DNA from 2 places in the Bacillus sp. D386 genome. Region 2 is predicted to be linked to the other one. Evidence: a T-box and tRNA genes for the amino acid it is inferred to sense, from the RefSeq annotation. Region 2 holds a T-box; the other holds one or more tRNA genes.

Region 1 (8,200 bases), on a different contig from region 2:
TCATAAAGTTGACGTTCCCGTCAAATTCCAACTGGTTAAAGTAGTCATCATGAATCCCCAGTACATCATCAAGAAAACTTTTTCCATAAATGCCTTGGAATTGCAAATTATGAATTGTAAATATATTTTTGATGTTTGCTAATTTCGTATTCTGGTGCTGAGTTTTCAATAAGAATGGAATCATTCCCGTATGCCAATCATGTGTATGAATAACATCCGGTAAAAATGGAATATGATAAAGTGCTTCAACAGCCGCTTTACAGAAATAAGCAAAACGTTCACCATCGTCAAATTGCTCATAAAGTTTTGGTCTATGGAAATAATATTCATTATCCATAAAGTAATAAATGACACCATCATATTCAGCTTCAAAAATACCGCAATACTGTCTTCTCCAGCTTAACTGAACTTCAAATTCAGCAATTTTTTTCGCTGAATTAAAAAAATGAGTAGGTATCGTCCCATACTTAGGAAGCAACACTCTTACCTCATGACCTAACTTTTTTAATTCTTTAGGAAGAGAGCCGGCTACGTCAGCCAGCCCTCCAGATTTAGCAAAGGGTACACATTCAGATACTACAAATAATACATTCACGAGTTCATCAACGCTCCTTGTTTTACACCTTTTTGAATAACAATTGGTTGGAATGGAGACCCAATCAGAACTGTTCCATCAGCAATTTCTACATCCTTATCGAGGATTACATAATCGAGTTTGCAATTCTTACCGATTTTTGTTTTTTGCATGATAATGGAATTTTTAATGGAAGTACCTTCATCAATATTAACGGCCCTAAAGATGATACTGTGCTCTACTTCACCTTTTATGATAGAGCCGTTGGCAACCATTGATTGGCTTACATGAGACTTCTCACTATACTTGGATGGCGGCTCATCCTTAACTTTTGTATAGATAGGACATTCCTTCATGAATAACTGACTCCAATTTTCTTCTTTAAGAAGATCTATACTTGATTGAAAATAGGCATTAATAGAATTGATATTCGCCAGATAACCTTCATACTGATAAACACAGATAGCGAAGTCGGAATAATGATCTTCCACAACATCCTTTAAACATTTGTACCCAGTTTGTTTCCGCTCGTCAATTAATTTAACAAGCAGTTCTTTTTTAAGGATGAACATTTCAAGTGATTCTTTATCTTTTTTGATTTCCGTAATATCACATTTGTTTTGTATATGATATTTAAGAACAGCATTAAAATCGATATTGCAAACGGTTTGACTGTTAGCAACAATCACATACTCCTGTTTACTTCTTTCAAGATAGGTCATATGATAAGCAAAGTGATCAAACGCATGAACCTCACCAGATACATCTTCTGTATGAGGCACCGGGAGGAAGAATAGTCCATCTCTTTTTCTATTCAAATCCCAGTTCTTACCTGTTCCCAAATGGTCCATTAACGATCTGAAATGTGCTTGTGGATAAACAGCTACATTAGATATTCCCGAATTAACCATGCTTGAAAGAATAAAATCTATTAAACGGAAACGACCAGCTATTGGTAATGCTGCAACATTCCGACTTTTTGTTAAAATATCCAGTGATTCAAAACTATTCGTGGCATCTATAATACCTAATAGTGATTTACTCATATTTTCAACGCCTTTCACTATATCAAGATAATTTTATAACATTTTCTTCTGTTAACAGTTCAGGATTAACCAATATAACATCTTCATCATCAATAGGTCTGATCACCTGGTTATCCGGTATAACAGCACCTGGAGGAATAATAGCCTTTTCAATATAGACATTCTTTCCGATAACTGCATCTGACATGATTACAGAATCTTTAACATGTGCGTCTTTGCCAATCTGTGCTCCATAGAAAACGACTGATTTTTCCACCTTACCTTCAACTATACATCCTTCGTTAATCAGTGATTCTTTAACCTCTGCTTTGTTAGATAGATATTGTGGTGGTCTGTTCGGATTAACTGAATAAATGCGCCATGAATAGTCATAAAGATTTAATTCACACTCTTCATCCAGTAAATCCATATTAGCTTCCCAATAACTTTTCAGTGTACCAACATCTTTCCAATATCCTTCAAATGGATAAGCATATACCTTTTTATCATCATTTAATAATAAAGGTATGATATCCTTACCAAAATCCCTTGTTGAATCTTCATTTTTAGCATCTTTTATCAAATAGTCTTTTAGAACTTTACGATTAAATATATAGATACCCATAGAGGCTAAATTATTTTTCGGATTTTTCGGTTTCTCTTCAAATTCCATTACAGAATAATCTTCTCTGGTGTTCATGATTCCAAATCTGCTTGCTTCATCCCAAGGAACAGGAATAACAGAGATAGTCGCATCTGCTCCTCTTTCCTCATGGAAGCTCAACATTTTATCATAATCCATTTTGTAAATGTGATCTCCTGAGAGAACAATCACATAATCCGGATCATATTGATCGATATAGTTTAAGTTTTGGTAAACCGCACTTGCTGTACCCGTATACCATCTCATTTCCTTTGAAGCAGAATAGGGAGGTAATACAGTTACTCCGCCATCTTTTAAATCGAGATCCCAGGCACTTCCGTTAGAAAGATAGGAATTAAGCAATAACGGCTGGTATTGCGTTAATACCCCTACCGTATCTATTCCAGAGTTCGTACAGTTACTTAATGTAAAATCTATAATTCTATATTTACCGCCAAATGGGACTGCCGGTTTTGCAACATCAGCTGTCAAAGCCTCAAGCCTTGTTCCTTGTCCTCCTGCCAGTAGCATTGCGACTATTTTTTTCTTTGCCATTTTTATTTAACTCCTTCCGTTTTTTAATGGGACGCAGTACAGTAATTCCAAATGGAGGTACCTTAATCTTTACGTGATATGGTCTCCCATGAAAAGAACCTTCTTCTGCGATGATTTTCTTTTTATTAACATGATCGCTTCCACCATATTGGACAGCATCACTATTTATGACCTCTTTGTACTCCTGTTTATCAGGTACTCCAACTTTATATTCTTCATAAGATATATTTTTGAAATTACACAGTACTATCAATGGATTTCCTTCTCGATCACGACGAATAAATGAGAATATGGACTGATCGGTGTTATGAACATCAATCCACTCAAATCCTTCAGGATAATCATCTAACTCATATAACGGCTTTGACCGTTTGTAAAACTTTAGTAAGTCTGCAAAGAAATGATTTAATGTTTGATGAGAATCATAATTTAGTAGATGCCAATCAACCTGTTCTTTATCCTTCCATTCTGAGAACATCCCCAGCTCTCCACCCATAAATAATAATTTTTTCCCCGGGTGGGTTGTCATAAATCCCATGAGTAATTTCAACTGAGAAAATTTTTCTTCGTAGCTTCCTGGCATTTTATCAAGAAGAGATTTTTTACCGTGGACCACTTCATCATGTGACAAAGGTAAAATAAACCGTTCCGTATAAGCATACATTAAGGAGAATGTTACTTTATTATGAAGATCCTTTCGAGAACACGGATCTGATTCCATGTACTCTAAAATATCGTTCATCCAACCCATATTCCACTTATATGTAAATCCTAAACCTCCCTCACTAGCTGGCTTAGTTACGTTAGGCCAATCAGTTGAGTCTTCAGCCATCATAAGAACTGTAGGATCGGATTCTTTTACAACTTGGTTAAGTTTCTGTAAAAAATCTATAGCATGTGGATTAACGTCACCACTATATGTATTGGGCCAATAAATGATATTTGCGACAGCATCCACTCTAAATCCATCTATGTGAAAATACTTCATCCAATATCTTGCGTTGGATATTAAAAAACTATGAACTTCTGGTTTGCCCAAGTCAAAATTTGCTGTTCCCCATACTGGATTCTCTCTGTGTTTGAGATCAGAGTATTCATAAACAGGTGATCCATCAAACATAAATAAACCATGAGCATCTTTACAATAGTGACCAGGTACCCAATCAAGCAATACACCTATGTTATGCTGATGACATTGATCGATAAAATATTTCAAGTCTTCAGGCCTGCCATATCGGCTTGTTGGTGAATAATAACCTGTACTCTGATAGCCCCATGATCCGTCGAACGGATGTTCAGTTAGTGGCATTAGCTCAATATGTGTAAAGCCCTGTTCAACTACATAGGGGATGAGTTCATCAGCCAGGTCACGGTATGTATAAAATTCCTCAATCTTGCATTCATCGCTCGGTATAGACACTTGGCCTTCCTGGATATGTTTTCTCCATGTTCCTGCATGAATTTCATAAATAAACATGGGGTTCTCATCTTGTTGTTTCTTTGTTTTTTTCTTAAGCCAAGACGCATCATTCCATTTATATGAATCATCTATAGGATATACGACAGATGCCGTATGAGGCCTTATTTCTGAATAGAAGGCATACGGATCACTCTTTAGAGCTATGGCTCCAGATGCTGCTTCAATTTCATATTTGTATATATGTCCGTCCAGGTTTTTATCTACCAGAAGCGTCCAAATACCCTGTTCAGAAACTCTTTTTAATTCATAACCGTTACCATTCCAATTATTAAAAGAACCCACCAAGCGTATCTGACGGGCGTTTGGTGCATATACTGTAAACCTTGTATGTATATCATCATTTACCTTTATCAAATGGGAACCGAACAGTTTATATGCATCATAAAGAGAGCCTTCATGAAACAAATGGACCTGATAGTCTGTTGGGATAGCATTAGGCATATTATCACCCTTTCTCGAATTTTCTCAATATACTAATTAAACTACTTATTCTGTAACTAAATCAAATGCAAAAATTGTTAATTTAGCTCTAAAAAGCTTTTTTTCACTACTTTTTGGAATTAGTAAGATAAATTAACAGGTATCAGTATAATATATCCAAAATATAGTATATAGAAACTTAAATACTATTATTTTTATGTTAAATATTTCATTATATTGAGAAAAATATCAATGAAGTGGTCTACCACTCAAAAACGAGTTAATTAATTAAAATGTTTACTTAATAAAGTTGTGTAAGAAAATATTAAATTATTTGTTTATTATAGTATTTATCTATAGTAAACAAAATATTCTCATAATTCAAGACCAAAAAGGGAACTTAGATACTTTGGCATATAATATATCTTTCAACATAGAACTTTAGGAAATACAATCGAGGAAAGGATGATTGTGTTGAGTTAATTCTTCTGAGGGCTTCTTTATAATCGATTGAGGATTTAAGAATTAGTATATTCTCTATAAGAGAACATTATCCGTGAAATTTTTTAAATACAAACCTTTACAATTACTTTCCATTGTCTCACGGATCTACTGATTAAAGCAAGACTTAAATAAATGATACCCTCTCAGAAAACTATAAGAAGATGTCTATGCGAGCTTCAATTGCTTATTTATGTTGATATATGGATCATATGAAGGTTTATCGTGAGGCATATTTAATAGCAGAATTTAATACTTAATTTAGGTGGAGTGGAGGTTCGAACAGTAAAATTAGTATAGGGCAAAATGAGAAGGGCTTATAGCAATATTTCCCCAATTCCCAAATGGGGAAACAATTCAAGAATTGACTCACACATCTATTCAAATTACAGGTAGAAGTAGATTTTCAATTTGGTTGATATAATCCTTACTAAAGAAATCATAAAATTTTACTTGGTATTCCTCTTAAAAGTACTTGATGATCAGTTCGGCTTTATTCTCGTTCTATTTTAGACTTTAACCGTTATTAGAATTTTACCTTTGCCTTCTTATAAGGCGTTTAGGAGACAATGTATTGACGGACTGAGCTCTTTTGGCAGTTATGTTTTAATTATTAAGATTTCATTTATTAAAATAATATATAAAAAAACCATGTACATCATGTACATGGTTTTTATGACCCCTACGGGATTCGAACCCGTGTTACCGCCGTGAAAGGGCGGTGTCTTAACCGCTTGACCAAGGGGCCAAATGGCGGAGAAGGAGGGATTTGAACCCTCGCGCCGGTTACCCGACCTACACCCTTAGCAGGGGCGCCTCTTCAGCCTCTTGAGTACTTCCCCAAATATGGCTCCGCAGGTAGGATTCGAACCTACGACCGCTCGGTTAACAGCCGAGTGCTCTACCACTGAGCTACTACGGAATAATGGTATATGGGCCTAAATGGACTCGAACCATCGACCTCACGCTTATCAGGCGTGCGCTCTAACCAGCTGAGCTATAGGCCCGAAGTAAAATTTGGAGCGGGTGAAGGGAATCGAACCCTCATCATCAGCTTGGAAGGCTGAGGTTTTACCACTAAACTACACCCGCACTCTATGGGGCGGCTGATGGGAATCGAACCCACGAATGTCGGAACCACAATCCGATGCGTTAACCACTTCGCCACAACCGCCGTGCATTGTCTTTTTAAAGTTATGGTGGCTCAGGACGGAATCGAACCGCCGACACAAGGATTTTCAGTCCTTTGCTCTACCGACTGAGCTACTGAGCCGTTTTGTATCTTTGTATTTCTCTGATGCTGCTCAATGTCTTACTGATGAGCTAACATTTTATAAATGGCGGTCCGGACGGGACTCGAACCCGCGACCTCCTGCGTGACAGGCAGGCATTCTAACCAACTGAACTACCGGACCATTTATTGCGGGGACAGGATTTGAACCTGCGACCTTCGGGTTATGAGCCCGACGAGCTACCAGACTGCTCCACCCCGCGACAATAATAATTTGTTTCCATATACTACAAGGTATTTAAGGTATATATGGCGGAGGAAGAGGGATTCGAACCCCCGCGCGGTTTAACCCGCCTCCCGGTTTTCAAGACCGGTCCCTTCAGCCAGACTTGGGTATTCCTCCATATATAGTGGTGGACCTTGTAGGACTCGAACCTACGACCGGACGGTTATGAGCCGTCTGCTCTAACCAGCTGAGCTAAAGGTCCTATTTGGTAGCGGCGGAGGGGATCGAACCCCCGACCTTACGGGTATGAACCGTACGCTCTAGCCAGCTGAGCTACACCGCCAAATATTGAATCCTATTAAAGTTTATAATGGTGGAGCCTAGCGGGATCGAACCGCTGACCTCCTGCGTGCAAAGCAGGCGCTCTCCCAGCTGAGCTAAGGCCCCATAAGTTTTAGATGGTCGGGAAGACAGGATTCGAACCTGCGACCCCTTGGTCCCAAACCAAGTGCTCTACCAAGCTGAGCTACTTCCCGCAAAAAGATGGCGCGCCCGAGAGGAGTCGAACCCCTAACCTTTTGATCCGTAGTCAAACGCTCTATCCAATTGAGCTACGGGCGCATTTTTTTTGCAAAAAACTAGTGCCGAGGGCCGGTCTCGAACCGGCACGGTAGTCACCTACCGCAGGATTTTAAGTCCTGTGCGTCTGCCAATTCCGCCACCCCGGCATATAACTTGGCATTGGAGCGGAAGACGGGATTCGAACCCGCGACCCCCACCTTGGCAAGGTGGTGTTCTACCACTGAACTACTTCCGCATATAAGTGCGGGTGAAGGGACTTGAACCCCCACGCCGTAAGGCGCCAGATCCTAAGTCTGGTGCGTCTGCCAATTCCGCCACACCCGCATTTTGTAAATGGTGAGCCATGAAGGACTCGAACCTTCGACCCTCTGATTAAAAGTCAGATGCTCTACCGACTGAGCTAATGGCTCGTACTGATGGTGCCGGCAAGAGGACTTGAACCCCCAACCTACTGATTACAAGTCAGTTGCTCTACCAATTGAGCTACACCGGCTTAATAGATTTAAATGCTTTTCTAAGACACTTAATTATTATAACTTATGTTTTTTATAATTTCACCAAGTATTTTTTGGTAATTTTTAATTTTATAATGGTGGAGGATGACGGGATCGAACCGCCGACCCTCTGCTTGTAAGGCAGATGCTCTCCCAGCTGAGCTAATCCTCCATTTTATTGCCTGGCGACGTCCTACTCTCACAGGGACTCGCGTCCCAACTACCATCGGCGCTGAAGAGCTTAACTTCCGTGTTCGGAATGGGAACGGGTGTGGCCTCTTCGCCATCGTCACCAGACGATTTTGTCAGCGACATTTATTATTATATCGTATTTCTGACATTTTTCAAGAGAAATTTTAAAGAAATTTTATCTTTTTTTCGTTCTCTCAAAACTGGATAATGTACGTTTGGCAAGTATGCTTGATTCATTTGGTTAAGTCCTCGAACGATTAGTATCCGTCAGCTCCAT
Region 2 (8,200 bases):
ATGTTTTTAGCACGCATATGTGAGCCGTTTTTGGAACCATTCAGGAGAATTGTACCTTCGCTCGGCATGATTGATATTTCTCCAATTATAGCGATTCTTGTGTTAAATATGGCACGAGTAGGAATCTCCGCGTTGGCAGGCATTTTTTAAGAAGAATGTTAGCTCCCTTTCAAAACAGGGAGCTTTTATATTTTAGCTGGAGGATGTAAATGGATATTTATCAGCATTTTCGTCAGGAAGAAAGAGAATTTATCGATCAGGTGCTTGGATGGATTGATCAAGTGCAGGAGCAATATGCCCCTAAACTGACAGATTTTCTTGACCCCAGAGAATCAGAGATTGTAAGGATGCTAATTGGTACAAATGGAGATGTACATGTTTCCTTTTTTGGAGGAAGCGAAGCGGCCGAGCGGCAAAGAGCGCTCCTCTATCCGGACTATTATGAACCGCAAATCGAGGATTACGAACTGACCATTTATGAATTATTTTATTCTGCAAAATTTACGACACTGAAACATAGGCAGATTCTTGGCACGTTAATGTCTGTTGGCTTAAAGAGAGAAAAATTTGGTGATATATGGATTGAAGGCGAGCGAGTACAATTCGTTGTTGCAAAAGATGTAGCATCCTATCTGGAGATGAATATATCTAAAATGGGCAATGCGGGTGTAAAGTTTCAGGAAATACCTGCTGATCAGGCTATGACTGTTACGGAACAATGGAAGGAATGCCAAGTGACAGTTTCCTCCATGAGAATTGATACGATATTGTCGGCTATCGCCAATATTTCGAGGCAAAAGAGCCAAACACTCGTACAGCAGGGGCGTGTTAAGGTAAACTGGAAACAAGTCGATAATCCATCATATGAAATCAGAGAAAGTGATGTGTTATCCACTCGTGGGATAGGAAGAATGAAGATATTTTCCATTGAAGGAAAAACAAAGAAAGATAAATGGAAAATAAAGTGTGGTATACAAAAATAATCAGGAATTTAGAAGGAATATCACCATTACTGTCGAAAGCATAGTATAATAATTAAGAGAAGAATCAGTATTCGGAGGTGCAGTCTATGCCATTATCACCGCTAGACATACATAACAAGGAATTCGGCAGAGGATTCCGCGGTTACGATGAAGATGAAGTAAATGAGTTTCTTGACCAAATAATTAAAGATTACGAGTTGGTCCTTCGAGATAAGAAAGATCTTGAAGCCAAAGTGGAAGAGTTGGAACAACGCCTTGAGCATTTCTCCAGCATTGAGGAAACGTTGAATAAATCAATCGTCATTGCTCAGGAAGCCGGAGAAGATGTCAAACGAAATTCTCAAAAAGAGGCTAAATTGATTATGAAGGAAGCAGAAAAAAATGCTGACCGAATTGTCAATGAGGCATTATCTAAAGCAAGAAAAATTGCTATTGAAATTGAAGACCTTAAAAAGCAATCTAAAGTATTCAGAATGCGTTTTAAAATGCTTGTTGAAGCCCAGCTTGATTTATTAAACAGTGAAGATTGGGATAAACTTCTTAAATATGACGTGGATGCCACTGAATTTGATATCGACCTGAATGAAGAAGAAATGTAAGGTCTTGACTTTATCGTAAGTTATTGAATATAATATTTTAACAAATCTATTCAAAAAATGTTAAAACGAAGACGGGAACAGTACATCAGATCATACTTTTTGTAGCGAGCCGGGGAAGGTGGGAGTCCGGTAAAAGAATCTGGATGGAAGATCATCCCTGAGTCTGCTTTTGAACCCAGCTTGGCTGGCAGTAAATAGCGGCGAGTCATTCACGTTACGAATACCAAGAGGAATATTGTCAGGCAATATTCTAAAAGGGTGGTACCGCGGAAATATAGCCTTTTCGTCCCTTTACCGGGATGAAAAGGCTTTTTTGTATTTATTTATGAGGAAGTTTAAGGAGTGAATGGAATGGAATTTAAAGACACATTATTGATGCCTAAAACAGAATTTCCAATGCGTGGGAATTTACCAAAAAGAGAACCGGAAGTTCAAGCAGGTTGGGAAGAAAAAAATATTTACAAATTAGTACAGGAGCGTACAAAGGACCTTCCTAAATTTGTGCTGCATGACGGACCTCCTTATGCGAATGGAAACATTCATATCGGGCATGCGATGAATAAAATCTTAAAGGATTTTATTGTTCGCTTTAAATCAATGAATGGTTATAATGCGCCATATGTACCAGGTTGGGATACTCATGGTTTACCAATTGAAACAGCGCTAACTAAAAACAAAAAAGTAAATCGTAAGGAAATGACAATCGCTGACTTCCGTAAACTTTGTGAGGAATATGCTTATACACAAATTGATCAGCAGCGCACTCAATTTAAACGTTTAGGTGTAAGAGGGGACTGGGAAAATCCTTACATCACACTGAAACCTGAATATGAAGCTGAGCAAATCAAAGTTTTCGGTGATATGGCGAAAAAAGGCTATATCTATAAAGGATTAAAACCGGTTTATTGGTCTCCTTCCAGTGAATCTGCACTAGCTGAAGCGGAAATCGAATACCACGACAAGAAATCAGCATCTATCTTTGTTGCATTTGATGTGAAGGACGGCAAAGGAGTAGTGGAAGAGGGAGCGAAGTTCATTATTTGGACAACGACACCTTGGACTATTCCAGCTAACCTTGGAATTGCTGTTCACCCACGCCTTGATTATGTACTTGTGAATGTTGATGGTACAAAATATATTGTGGCTGAAACACTATTGCCTTCCGTTAAAGAAACACTTGGATGGGAGAATGCTGAAGTTGAGAAGACTGTTAAAGGTGCTGAACTGGAATATGTAGTCACTAAACATCCATTGTATGACCGTGACTCACTTGTTATTTTAGGAGAGCATGTAACCACTGATGCAGGTACAGGCTGTGTTCATACTGCGCCAGGACATGGTGAAGATGACTTTATCGTAGGTCAGAAATATAATCTTGGAGTACTCTGCCCAGTGGATGGAAAAGGCCATATGACTTCTGATGCTCCTGGATTTGAAGGATTATTCTATGATAAAGCAAACAAAGAAATCACGGATAAACTCGAGGAAGTCGGTGCTCTGTTAAAACTTGATTTCATTACACACTCTTATCCGCATGATTGGAGAACGAAAAAGCCAACAATTTTCCGTGCAACCGATCAATGGTTTGCTTCTGTTGATGATATCCGTGAAGACCTATTGCAGCAGATCAAAGAAACTAAATGGGTACCTGCATGGGGTGAAACGAGATTATTTAACATGATTCGTGATCGTGGAGACTGGTGTATTTCCCGTCAGCGTGCATGGGGCGTACCGATTCCGGTGTTTTATGCAGAAAATGGTGAAGCAATCATTACAGATGAAACGATTAAGCATGTATCTGATTTATTCCGACAATACGGTTCCACTGTTTGGTTTGAGAAAGACGCAAAAGATCTTCTCCCAGAAGGCTTTACACATGAAGGCAGCCCGAATGGCTTATTTACGAAAGAAACAGATATTATGGACGTATGGTTTGATTCTGGTTCCTCCCATCAATCAGTTCTTGAAGCAAGAGAAGATTTGAGAAGACCAGCTGACCTTTACCTCGAGGGTTCAGACCAATATCGTGGATGGTTTAACTCCTCTTTGATCACGTCAGTTGCTGTTACTGGTAAAGCTCCTTACAAGGAAGTATTAAGCCACGGATTTACACTTGATGGAGAAGGCCGTAAAATGAGTAAATCCCTAGGAAACACAATTGACCCATTAAAAGTTATCAATCAAATGGGTGCAGATATTCTGCGTCTTTGGGTTGCGAGTGTCGATTACCAGGCTGATGTACGTGTTTCTGATAATATCCTGAAACAAGTATCCGAAGTATATCGTAAAATTCGTAACACATTCAGATTCCTGCTTGGAAACCTGAGCGGATTTAACGCAGAGCATGATGCTGTTTCTTACGAGAATCTTCGTGAAGTGGATCAATATATGCTCATTAAGTTAAATGATTTGGTTGATCAGGTAAAACAATCCTATGACAATTATGAATTTGCTGATATCTATAATGGTATCAATAATTTCTGTACACAGGATTTAAGTTCCTTCTATCTGGATTATGCAAAGGATATTCTATACTGCGATGCGGAAAACAGTGATGGCCGCCGTGCAATTCAAACTGTACTGCATGAATGCGTTATGAAGCTAGTTAAATTGATTGCTCCTATTCTGCCGCATACAGCTGATGAAGTTTGGACTTTTATCGATGATGCTGATGCAGAGAGCGTACAATTAACAGATATGCCGTCGGTTGAAAATTATCCAAATAGTACAGCTGTTAAAGCTAAATGGGATCTGTTCATGAATTTGCGTGATGATGTCCTTAAAGCGCTTGAAGAAGCAAGAAATGCAAAAGTAATTGGTAAATCATTAAATGCGAAAGTAGCATTGTATGTAAGTGAAGAAACAAAAGATTTGCTTGAAAGCATTGAAGAAAGCCTTGAACAATTATTTATCGTTTCTTCAGTGGAAGTTGCCGGATACATTTACGATGCACCGGAAGAAGCTATTAAGTTAGAGCATGCGGCAATTTTAGTCACAAAAGCAAATGGAGAAACTTGTGAACGTTGCTGGAATATTAGTGAAGAGGTTGGTACAATTGAGAAACATCCAACTTTATGTGAACGCTGCTCTACAGTGGTAGATAACGAATATCCAGAACTCGGATAAGGTTATTTAAAATGATAGAGAACCGATTTCCTGAGTGCTTAAGCAATCAGCGAAAAGTGAGGCATACTCTCATTTGAAGTGTTAGATAAGTTTTATGTGTGGGCAGTAGAGGTGATAGACCAACCTGTCCAAAATACTGGGATGCTATTCCTTCTATAGGCCCTTTCATTTATTCGAAAGGGCCTGTATTTTTGTTAAAGTTCTAAAACATTTGTTAGATAGATATGCTACAATTTGTTAAGCAGTGTGTACATTTTAAGCAGGCAGGGGGCAAGCTTATGTTATATATGTATTATTTGATTGCGTTGCTCATTATCATGATTGACCAATTTACAAAATGGTTGGTCGTTAAGTATATGACCTTAGGGGAGAGTATACCAATCATTGAAAACTTTCTATACATCACCTCGCACAGAAACCGAGGGGCGGCATGGGGAATTCTTCAGGGACAAATGTGGTTTTTTTACATCGTAACAACCGTGGTTATTATTGGAATTGTCTTTTACATAAGAAAATTCAGTACCGATAAGTTGACGGGGATATCCCTTGGACTTATTCTTGGGGGAGCGATTGGTAATTTTATTGATCGGATTTTCCGCAATGAAGTGGTTGATTTTGTGCATACGTATATATTCTCATACAGTTTTCCTGTCTTTAATGTGGCAGATTCTGCTCTTTGTATAGGAGTTGGATTATTGGTTATTGCTATGTTTATGGAGGAAAAAAGAGCTAAGGAGCTAAAGAATGGATAGTCAAAGACTGATAGTAACAGAAGAACAAAAAGGTGAAAGGCTTGATAAAGTCCTTTCCGTTTTAAATGAAGAATGGTCACGTTCTCAAGTCCAGCAGTGGATAAAAGAAGGGAATATTCTGGTGAATGACAAACAGATAAAGGCAAATTATAAATGTCAGCCTGGTGACTCTATTGAAATCACACCATCAGAGCCAGAGGAACTTGATGTTGTAGCTGAGAACATTCCTCTTGATATTTATTATGAGGATGCGGATGTCATTGTTGTCAATAAACCAAAAGGCATGGTTGTACATCCGGCAGCAGGACATGGATCAGGTACACTTGTAAATGCTTTAATGTACCATTGCAAGGATTTATCAGGGATCAATGGTGTGATGCGTCCAGGTATCGTCCATCGTATCGATAAGGATACTTCAGGATTGCTCATGGTCGCTAAAAATGATTATGCGCATGAGAGACTTGTAAAGCAATTAACTGAAAAAACAGTTACCCGGAAGTATAAGGCACTTGTCCACGGTATCATTCCACATGATGCAGGAACGGTAGATGCGCCGATAGGCCGTGATAAACGAGATCGTCAAAGCATGACAGTAACAGACGATAATTCTAGGCATGCAGTTACACATTTTCATGTACTGGAAAGATTTAAAGACTTTACTTTTATTGAATGTCAGCTTGAAACAGGACGCACTCATCAAATTCGTGTCCATATGAAATATATTGGTTATCCTCTTGCTGGTGACCCTAAGTATGGACCAAGAAAAACTCCTGATTTAAATGGACAGGCTTTACATGCAGCAGTTCTGGGATTTGTCCATCCTAGAACAGAGGAATATTTGGAATTTGAAGCTCCATTACCAGCATATTTTGTCGATTATTTGGAAACTTTAAGAATTGACTGTTGACAAGGATAACAATCCTAAAGTAATATAGATACAACTGAATAGGGTCCTTTAAATACAGTCCCGTGAGGCTGAAAAGGTACGTGAAAACTAATGGAAGATGTGTGTCTTTTTCTATGGTTTATTATATCCTTTTGCCTACACGGCAAAAGGATTTTTTACGTTTTTTAGGAAAGGGACGATGATATGTTAGAGAAAGCAATCTTGCTTGATGAAAAGGCAATCTCAAGAGCGTTAACAAGGATTTCTCATGAAATTATCGAGAAAAATAAGGGTGTGAGTGATTGTGTGTTGATCGGTATTCGTACCCGTGGTATTTTTCTTGCTAAACGTCTGGGAGAAAGAATTCACGAAATTGAAGGAGCGGAAATTCCTGTTGGTGAACTGGATATTACCTTGTACCGGGATGATTTAAGCACAAAGACAAAAAGCGGGGATCCACAGGTAAATGGATCAGATGTATCATTTAGCTTAAAAGATAAGAAAGTCATTCTGGTTGATGATGTTTTATATACTGGCAGAACGGCGAGAGCAGCTCTTGATGCTCTTATAGATATTGGCAGACCGGCTCAAATCCAATTAGCTGTCCTGATCGACAGAGGGCACAGAGAGCTTCCAATCCGAGCTGATTATGTAGGCAAGAATATACCTACTGCAAAAAATGAAAAGATTGTCGTCAAATTAAAAGAAATGGATGATGGTGAACAAGTCTCCATTTTTGAATAAAAAAACCTTTTTAATTCAGTCCTGTGAGGCTGAAAAGGGGAGCATGCGATATTTGCTTATGCAAATAATCATCTCCCTTCGAAACCTATTAATTTCATCAGGGAGGCAATAATTATGACTTCTATAGAAATAGCAAACAATCCTCAAATAAGGTACGATGTCAATGAAAAACCTACTCCGAAGCAATGGTTTATATTAAGCCTGCAGCATTTATTTGCGATGTTTGGTTCAACCATTCTTGTACCGATTCTAACAGGGCTGGATCCTGGAATTGCCCTATTGACAAGCGGTATAGGTACACTGGTTTACATTCTGATCACCAAAGGGCAAATACCTGCTTATCTTGGTTCATCCTTTGCCTTTATCTATCCGATTACTTTACTAAATGAAAGCAGCGGTGTTGGTTCTGCTTTAGTAGGCGGCTTTTTGATTGGACTTGTTTATGCACTCGTTGCTTTATTAGTTAAAAAACTAGGCACTAAAACCATCCTAAACTTTTTACCGCCTGTAGTCGTAGGTCCTATCATTATGGTAATTGGTCTTGGTCTTGCCTCAACAGCAGTCAATATGGCCATGTATGAAAATCCGAATGCAGAAGTGCTTGTTTACAGCACAAAACATATTACGGTTGCCTTAATTACACTTGCCATCACAATCACATGCAGTGTTGTCTTTAAAAACTTTTTTTCACTGATTCCAGTATTAATCGGTATTATTGGTGGTTATATTACCGCCTGCTTCTTTGGAATTGTAGATTTCACTCCGGTAAAAGAAGCAGCCTGGTTCCAGCTTCCAAATTTCACGGTGCCATTCGTAGATTATACACCGGCTTTAACATGGGAAATTATTCTGATCATGATTCCAATTGCCATCGTTCCAATATCAGAACATATTGGCGATCAATTAGTTCTTGGTAAACTTGCTGGACGCAATTTTGTTGAGAAACCGGGTCTACATCGTTCGTTATTTGGCGATGGAGTTTCCATTATGATTGCATCTTGCCTGGGTGGTCCTCCGAATACAACCTATGGAGAAAATATTGGTGTTATGGGTCTTACAAGAGTATTCAGTGTTTATGTAATAGGCGGAGCAGCGGTATTCGCAATCTTG

What was found. The T-box of region 2 lies ahead of ileS (isoleucine--tRNA ligase). A T-box ahead of a tRNA ligase gene usually reads a tRNA of that ligase, here a tRNA-Ile.
Region 1: it encodes a tRNA-Ile, which carries the amino acid that the T-box ahead of ileS (isoleucine--tRNA ligase) is inferred to sense. The anticodon was not compared.

What each region holds. Positions count from the first base shown of each region.
Region 1 is NZ_VEMV01000007.1:56-8,255, reverse strand. It holds gene glgA (glycogen synthase GlgA) at 1-595, opposite strand, end outside; gene FHY45_RS18790 (GlgC family sugar phosphate nucleotidyltransferase) at 592-1,620, opposite strand; gene FHY45_RS18785 (glucose-1-phosphate adenylyltransferase) at 1,643-2,797, opposite strand; gene glgB (1,4-alpha-glucan branching protein GlgB) at 2,739-4,718, opposite strand; tRNA gene FHY45_RS18775 (tRNA-Glu) at 5,875-5,946, opposite strand; tRNA gene FHY45_RS18770 (tRNA-Ser) at 5,950-6,040, opposite strand; tRNA gene FHY45_RS18765 (tRNA-Asn) at 6,046-6,120, opposite strand; tRNA gene FHY45_RS18760 (tRNA-Ile) at 6,132-6,205, opposite strand; tRNA gene FHY45_RS18755 (tRNA-Gly) at 6,217-6,290, opposite strand; tRNA gene FHY45_RS18750 (tRNA-His) at 6,297-6,372, opposite strand; tRNA gene FHY45_RS18745 (tRNA-Phe) at 6,396-6,471, opposite strand; tRNA gene FHY45_RS18740 (tRNA-Asp) at 6,537-6,613, opposite strand; tRNA gene FHY45_RS18735 (tRNA-Met) at 6,619-6,692, opposite strand; tRNA gene FHY45_RS18730 (tRNA-Ser) at 6,740-6,832, opposite strand; tRNA gene FHY45_RS18725 (tRNA-Ile) at 6,841-6,917, opposite strand; tRNA gene FHY45_RS18720 (tRNA-Met) at 6,922-6,998, opposite strand; tRNA gene FHY45_RS18715 (tRNA-Ala) at 7,027-7,102, opposite strand; tRNA gene FHY45_RS18710 (tRNA-Pro) at 7,115-7,191, opposite strand; tRNA gene FHY45_RS18705 (tRNA-Arg) at 7,200-7,276, opposite strand; tRNA gene FHY45_RS18700 (tRNA-Leu) at 7,298-7,383, opposite strand; tRNA gene FHY45_RS18695 (tRNA-Gly) at 7,398-7,472, opposite strand; tRNA gene FHY45_RS18690 (tRNA-Leu) at 7,480-7,561, opposite strand; tRNA gene FHY45_RS18685 (tRNA-Lys) at 7,572-7,647, opposite strand; tRNA gene FHY45_RS18680 (tRNA-Thr) at 7,655-7,730, opposite strand; tRNA gene FHY45_RS18675 (tRNA-Val) at 7,828-7,903, opposite strand; rRNA gene rrf (5S ribosomal RNA) at 7,912-8,028, opposite strand; partial or broken rRNA gene FHY45_RS18665 (23S ribosomal RNA) at 8,161-8,200, opposite strand, start outside.
Region 2 is NZ_VEMV01000001.1:435,543-443,742, reverse strand. It holds gene FHY45_RS02115 (YggT family protein) at 1-150, shown strand, start outside; gene FHY45_RS02110 (YlmH family RNA-binding protein) at 210-983, shown strand; gene FHY45_RS02105 (DivIVA domain-containing protein) at 1,070-1,582, shown strand; T-box leader at 1,642-1,876, shown strand; gene ileS (isoleucine--tRNA ligase) at 1,934-4,708, shown strand; gene lspA (signal peptidase II) at 4,987-5,460, shown strand; gene FHY45_RS02090 (RluA family pseudouridine synthase) at 5,453-6,367, shown strand; gene pyrR (bifunctional pyr operon transcriptional regulator/uracil phosphoribosyltransferase PyrR) at 6,551-7,090, shown strand; gene uraA (uracil permease) at 7,205-8,200, shown strand, end outside.